Linked DNA regions of Pedosphaera parvula Ellin514. The protein of the gene in region 1 interacts with the protein of each later gene in a pairwise test. Links are inferred from orthologs where the notes say so. Each region holds a gene or a part of one and is shown on either strand. Other genes may lie near its edges.

Region 1 (3,217 bases):
GTGCTGACTGGCTCATTCAATTTCACAAAGGCAGCGGAGGAAAATAATGCGGAGAATTTGCTCGTGATTCGGGATGCGGCACTGGCGAGGGAGTATTTGCGGAATTGGGAGGCGCATGCGGATCATTCGGAGGCCTACCAATCAAAGATGAAGTCGGCGATGGAACGTCCGCGGTCGCGCAAGAGGCGTTAGAGCCTGTTTTAAAATTATGGAGGGTGCTGTTTTCGCGCAAAAGGCTGTATGGCAAGGCGCGACGAAGGAGAATATCCCTGGTGGATCTTCGACTGAGGAGCAACGCAGCCAGACAGCCTTTGGCGCGAAAACCCTCAGGGCGGCGGTGCTTTTGGCCGCAACCGGCGGTAGCTCGGCCTTCACAGCCGCTACGGGGATGCTTGGTGCCCGTGCGGAAGCACCTCGCCGCCTTGGCCACAGTTAAAATCTCCAACCGCAGCGCCCTCCATAATTTTAAAACAGGCTCTTAGAGCCGACTCAGACTATTGAGGTAATAGAGGAGAAATCCGAACCCAACGCAGAAGATCATTCCAACCATGATGGCCCACCGAAGGACATGAAACTTGCGATGCACCGAGAACGGATTGGTTGCCGCAAGAAGATCCTTGGGAACGTTGTCATGCTTGTCTGCCATAATGTTTAGAGAATCGTCTGTCATGGCTTGTTCCACAATTTCTGCAACGCTCAAAAAAGTGTCTGTTTTTGTCCTACAGCCGGGTCGATTGCCAACAGTCTCCCATCATTAATTCCCAAGGTAGGTGGATTTCCACGAAGTATGGGGTGCACACCCTATTCAGCAGGACCAGGAAACTTTGCTATTAATTTGCCGCACCCTAAATTTTTTCCCGGGAACCAAGGAGTCCCGGGTTTTTTATTTTGCACGAGCAGTTTCTAGTTTGTAACATCCTACACATTAAACGTTTACATATTTTCACCAGCAGCATGCAGCAATGCTAATTCGAAAATTCAAGAGCATGGATAGTTCCTTTAAGTGATTACCTAGCAATAACTTACGGTTAAACAGGCAATGCACCATTCGGTCATGCTAATAGACTTGACCGAATGGGATAGACGCTCTTACTTTTGCGGCTTGTTAGGTAAAGATTCATGCTAGCGCAATTTAAAAGCCTGTTTTCCAACGACATTGGAATAGATTTAGGGACCGCAAACTCCCTCGTTTACGTACGTGACCGGGGTATAGTCTTACGCGAGCCCTCGGTTGTAGCGATTCAGGCGGGCACTACCAACGTACTGGCCGTAGGCGATGAGGCCAAAAGGATGTTGGGGCGCACCCCTGGAAATATTGTGGCCATTCGGCCCATGAAAGATGGCGTAATAGCCGACTTCGAAATCACCGAAGCGATGCTCCGCCATTTCATTCAAAAGGTTCATCATCGCAAGTTAATCGCACCCAGAGTCGTTGTGGCGGTTCCGTCTGGAATCACCGAAGTGGAAAAACGGGCGGTTAAAGATTCCGCAACTCATGCTGGCGCACGGGAAGTGTATTTGATCGAACAACCGATGGCATCGGCCATTGGAGTCGGTTTGCCGGTCCATGAGCCTGCAGGTAACATGATCGTGGATATTGGCGGGGGTACTTGCGAAATCGCAATCATCTCCCTCGCCGGAATTGTCTTCAGCCGCAGCCTGAGGGTGGGCGGGGACGAATTTGACGAGACGATCGTGGCGCACATGAAGCGAGCCTACAACTTAATGATTGGCGAACGCACCGCGGAAGAGATCAAGATCCGGATTGGATCAGCCTTCCCGCTGGAGCAGGAATTAACGATGGAAGTAAAAGGTCGCGATCTGAGCGCAGGGTTGCCAAAAACTCTGACTATTCGCTCGGAAGAGATTCGCGAGGCTTTGCAGGAGCCGCTTTCAAGTATTTTGGAGTCCGTCCGTATCACTCTCGAACGATGCCCGCCTGAATTATCCGCCGATTTGGTGGATAAAGGCCTGGTTATGGCCGGTGGTGGCGCATTATTAAGAGGAATTGACCGTCTGGTTGCAGAGGAAACCGGTCTGCCGGTTCATATTGCCGATGACCCCTTGTGCGCTGTGGCTGAGGGTACCGGTCGTGTTTTGCAGGAACTCCAATTCTTGAAGCAGGTTTCAGCTAATTCCAAGCTCTGATTATTTTCAGCGTTCGCCCGAAGATTGGTCGGGTGAAGAATGTTAAAAAGGCCGCATTATATAGCCTTGGGGCTGGTAGGATTGCTGACACTGATTGTTTTAAATTTACCGAGTCATTCGGTAAATCAAATCAAAATTGGTATCGGAAGCCTGTTCCTGCCAATGTTTGGACTTGCCAAATCTTCCCATCAGATCGTTGATCAGGCAACCACTGCCATCCTTCCACGCGGCGAACTCATCCGCCAGAACGAGCAGCTACGCTCTACCAACCAACAACTTCAGTTTCGCGCCATGCAAAGTGATGCCGTCATGCGTGAAAATGATCAACTGCGCCAGCTGCTTGGCTTGCAGAAACAGGCCCGTTGGAAACTCAAGCTTGCCAATCTCATTCTTCGAGACCCGGCAAACTGGTGGCAAACAGTGGAAATTGATGTTGGAACCCGTGATGGCATAAAGCCGGATATGCCTGTGCTTACCCCCACCGGCTCGCTGGTCGGCCGCATTGTGAATGTGAAGCTGACGCATTCCCAGGTGGCCCTGATTGGAAACCCCAATTGCCGGGTGGCGGCCATGATTGATAAAACTGGCGAAACAGGCGTGATTTCTGACGTGGCAAGTGTCCTGGATCATTCTTTGGTCACACTGAGCTATCTTTCAAATAACACCAATCTCAAACCGGGCCAGGGCGTCATCACCAGCGGCATGGGTGGATTCTTTCCCAAGGGAATTCCCATTGGCCAAATCGCAGAGGACTCAAAAACCGTTGAGTTTGGTTTATACACCGAAGCACGCGTCAAGCTCTCGGCAAATCTAAGCACATTGGAGGAGGTTTTTGTTCTGATACCATGAACTGGGTACATTCCATCCTAATCCTGGTGGCTGCTTTCATCGCTATCTTCCTGGAATCGGCCTTCGGTGGTTTCCGCCATTTTCTGGGAGCTCAGATTGATCTTCTTCCAGCATTAATGGTGTACGCGAGCCTGAGTTCCGGATTTGGCATGGTCATCCTCCTCGCCGTACTGGGAGGATTATGTTTCGATTCGATCTCGGCCAACCCCCTCGGAGTAAG
Region 2 (3,323 bases), on another replicon or contig:
GCCATGGCGGCAGGCATCGGATACGCTGAGTTGTGTCAGCAGATGGTTGATCTGGCATTGAAGAGGTAACCGCAAAATAGAGAAGGGCATTATGGCTCTGTTGAAACGAAAGCCGAAAAACCGCCGGTTAAACCGCGATCACGTACTGGACGTAAAGTTGCGCTCGGACCAGGTGCGGGCGACGCGCATTCGTATCAGTGCCATCGCTCTGGGCCTGGTCTTTGCCACGATTTTCTGCCTTTACGTTTTCTGGTGCACAGGTACATGGGCTTTGAATGCCTTGGTTTACCAGAATAAGGCTTTCGCCATTCAGGAACTCGATATCCAATCAGACGGGGTGCTTGCGGTTGAGCAATTACGTATTTGGGCCGGAGTCAGAACCGGACAAAACCTGCTTGCCCTTGATTTGGGACAGGTGAAACGGGACCTGGAAATGGCTTCCGTCATTAAATCTGTGGCGGTGGAACGAGTGTTGCCGCACACGCTTCGGTTGCGCGTTTCCGAGCGTGAACCACTGGCGCAAATCTATGTGCCGGTAGCCCGTACCAATGGAACTGGACTCGATTTGGGAATCCTGCACGTGGATTCAGATGGCTATGTCATGGCAGTGATCGATCCCAAACAACGTGCTGCCGCCGCGATCCAAACCAACGACGTGTTGCCAGTCATTTCAGGGATTAACCTCAACCAACTGGTTCCTGGCAAGCGGCTGGATTTACTGCAAGCCCGATCGGCCTTGCAACTAGTCACGGCATTTGAACGCTCACCCATGCAGGGCATGGTGGAACTGAAGAAGATTGATGTCTCTTCGCCAGAAATTTTGGTCGTCACGACGGGGCAGGGAACTGAGGTCATTTTCTCCACTCAGGATTTGGATCGGCAATTGCGTCGCTGGCGTGAAATCTACGACCAAGGGCAAAAGATGACCAAAGCCATAGCGACTCTCGACTTGTCAGTGCCCAATAACATTCCGGCACGCTGGGTTGAAGCGAGTTCGGTTCCGCCGGTAACTCCCAAAACCAAATTCTCACAACGTAACAGGAGGAAAAATGTTTGATCCTGGATCCTTGATTGTCGGACTGGAAATTGGAACTTCCAAGGTTTGCGCCGTCGTGGGCGAAGTGAACTCCACCGGAGCTCTGAATCTCATCGGCGTGGGGCAGGCGCGCTCCCGCGGTGTGCGGAAAGGCGAAATTGCCGACGCGCCCCTGGTGGAGGAGGATGTACGCAATGCCATCGTCGAAGCCGAGCAGATGGCGGATGTCGAAATACGGAGTGTCTATTTGGGGGTGACTGGAAGCCATATTCGTGGATTCAACAATCGAGGAGTTCATCCGGTGGTTTCAGCAGACCGTGAGATTACAGAGGAGGATGTGCAGGATGTCATCAAAAACGCCAAGGCCATCAATCTCCCCGCGCAAAACCATGTACTTCATGCCATTCGCCAGCATTTCACTGTGGATGGACAGGATGGCATCGTCAATCCGACCGGCATGTTGGGGGCCCGGGTAGAGGTGGATGTGCACGTGGTGCATGGGAATTTTAACCGTTTGCAGAACCCCATTCGAACCGTGAAAGGATTGCAACTGGAAGTGGAAGCCATAGTTTTCAATGGGCTCGCTTCCTCGCTGGCACTGCTCACCACCGAACAAAAGGAAATGGGAGCCTTGGTGATCGATATCGGTGGCGGCACGACGAATTTCGCGGTTTATGCAGATGGTATCATAAAGCATACAGGTGTGCTCGCGGTGGGCGGCGATCATGTTTCGAATGACCTGGCTTATGGATTGAAGGTGCCGCTGGGACGTGCGGAACAACTTAAGATTGAACGCGGATCGGCCACGGCAGATGATAATATAAAAGGCCAGAGCTTCAGCATTTCCAGCGAACTTGGATTGCCTGAAAAGAGCATTAATCTCGAACACTTGCGTCGGATTATGACGCTTCGGTTGGAGGAAATTTTTCAGTTAATTGAGCAGGATATTGCTCAATCGGGATTGTTGGATTATTTGCGGGCCGGCGTTTTCATTTGCGGTGGTGGAGCCCGCATTCCGGATATTTTAAAGCTGGCAGAGAGGGTGTTTCAATTGCCGGCCTCTCTCGGCAAGGCCAATTCCATCAGCGGAATCAAATCGGCGCTCGATCAGCCGGAATTCGCTACCGCCATAGGCCTAGTAAAGTTCGGTTCGTTCCAACAAAAAAAGCGTAGAACGGGAATAACTGAGGGTATCCGGCAAACGTTCACGGATATTTTTAATCGTAAATCGTAAACGCCGAGCTCGCGTTCAAGACTCAAGTTCAGAACTAATAGAGATTATGGAATCTGAAATGAACATAATGCCTGAGGCGGCGCCAATCGGAAAAAAGTTTTCGCTCAAAGTTATTGGCGTCGGTGGTGCGGGCGGCAATGCCACGGAATACATGTCCCAACAGACCTATGAGGGAATAAGCTTTCTGGCGATCAACACTGACGCACAGGCGCTGAACCAGTTGGGAGTGGCCGAGAAGATCGTTCTGGGTTCCAAGCTTACGCGTGGTTTGGGCACGGGTGGTGATCCTGATATGGGACGTGCTGCTGCAGAGGAGGACATTGACCGAATTCGGGGTTTGGTAGCTGGCGCCGATGTCGTTTGCGTCGTGGCCGGAATGGGTGGCGGAACAGGAACCGGGGCGGCGCCGGTGGTTGCAAAGCTGGCAAAGGAAGGCGGTGCGCTGGTGCTGGGCATCGTCACACTTCCATTTGAATTTGAAGGTTCCCGCCGTGGGCGTCAGGCGCAACTCGGCTTGCGCGATTTAAAGAGTGAGGCCGATGGTGTGATCTGCCTGCCGAATCAAAAGGTTTTTAAGCTTATTGACGAGAATACCAGCGTCAACGAGGCATTGAAGATTACCAACGAGTTCCTGGCTCAAGGTGTGCGAGGCATCTGGCGGCTATTGAATCAAACCGGCCTCATTAATGTTGATTTCAATGACCTCTGTGCAGTGTTGCGGGGACGTCACGAGGAAAGTTCCCTGGCCACAGTCGAAGCCTCAGGTGAGAACCGCTCGAAGGAAGTGGTTGAAAAACTCCTGGCGCATCCGTTTCTTGAAGGCGGCCAGGTGATGTCCGAAGCAGATGCGGTTCTGGTAAGCCTGGCGGGTGGTCCTGACATGACGATGACCGAGATCAATCGCATCATGGAACAGATCAACCGTCATTGCGAAAATGCCCACATCATCATGGGAGCTGGCATTCATGAGAGCTTCGCTGGCCGGTTATCAGTTACGCTGGTTGCTTCCCGACGCAACAGCCGTGAGGAAAAGCCTAGCTCCCGTCAGATGCA

The links.
Region 2: the proteins of CFLAV_RS10855 (region 1) and ftsA interact in binary tests that used the Escherichia coli proteins (3 or more experiments, as listed by UniProt). The link is inferred for Pedosphaera parvula Ellin514 from one-to-one orthologs.

What each region holds. Positions count from the first base shown.
Region 1 is NZ_ABOX02000011.1:66,940-70,156, forward strand. What follows is about bases 241-3,133. They hold CFLAV_RS10855 (rod shape-determining protein), read left to right. Parts: upstream 241-1,119; coding sequence 1,120-2,148; downstream 2,149-3,133. Other genes in these bases: CFLAV_RS10845 (hypothetical protein), read left to right, coding at 241-436; CFLAV_RS10850 (hypothetical protein), read right to left, coding at 479-670; mreC (rod shape-determining protein MreC), read left to right, coding at 2,188-2,997; mreD (rod shape-determining protein MreD), read left to right, coding at 2,994-3,133. Also shown: CFLAV_RS10840 (phospholipase D family nuclease), read left to right, coding at 1-192; more of CFLAV_RS10845, read left to right, coding at 209-240; more of mreD, read left to right, coding at 3,134-3,217. UniProt on the Escherichia coli protein: Forms membrane-associated dynamic filaments that are essential for cell shape determination. Acts by regulating cell wall synthesis and cell elongation, and thus cell shape.
Region 2 is NZ_ABOX02000017.1:97,601-100,923, reverse strand. What follows is about bases 161-3,159. They hold ftsA (cell division protein FtsA), read left to right. Parts: upstream 161-1,049; coding sequence 1,050-2,270; downstream 2,271-3,159. Other genes in these bases: ftsZ (cell division protein FtsZ), read left to right, coding at 2,329-3,159; CFLAV_RS14965 (cell division protein FtsQ/DivIB), read left to right, coding at 161-1,057. In the rest of the region: CFLAV_RS14970 (D-alanine--D-alanine ligase), read left to right, coding at 1-69; more of CFLAV_RS14965, read left to right, coding at 92-160; more of ftsZ, read left to right, coding at 3,160-3,323. UniProt on the Escherichia coli protein: Essential cell division protein that assists in the assembly of the Z ring. May serve as the principal membrane anchor for the Z ring.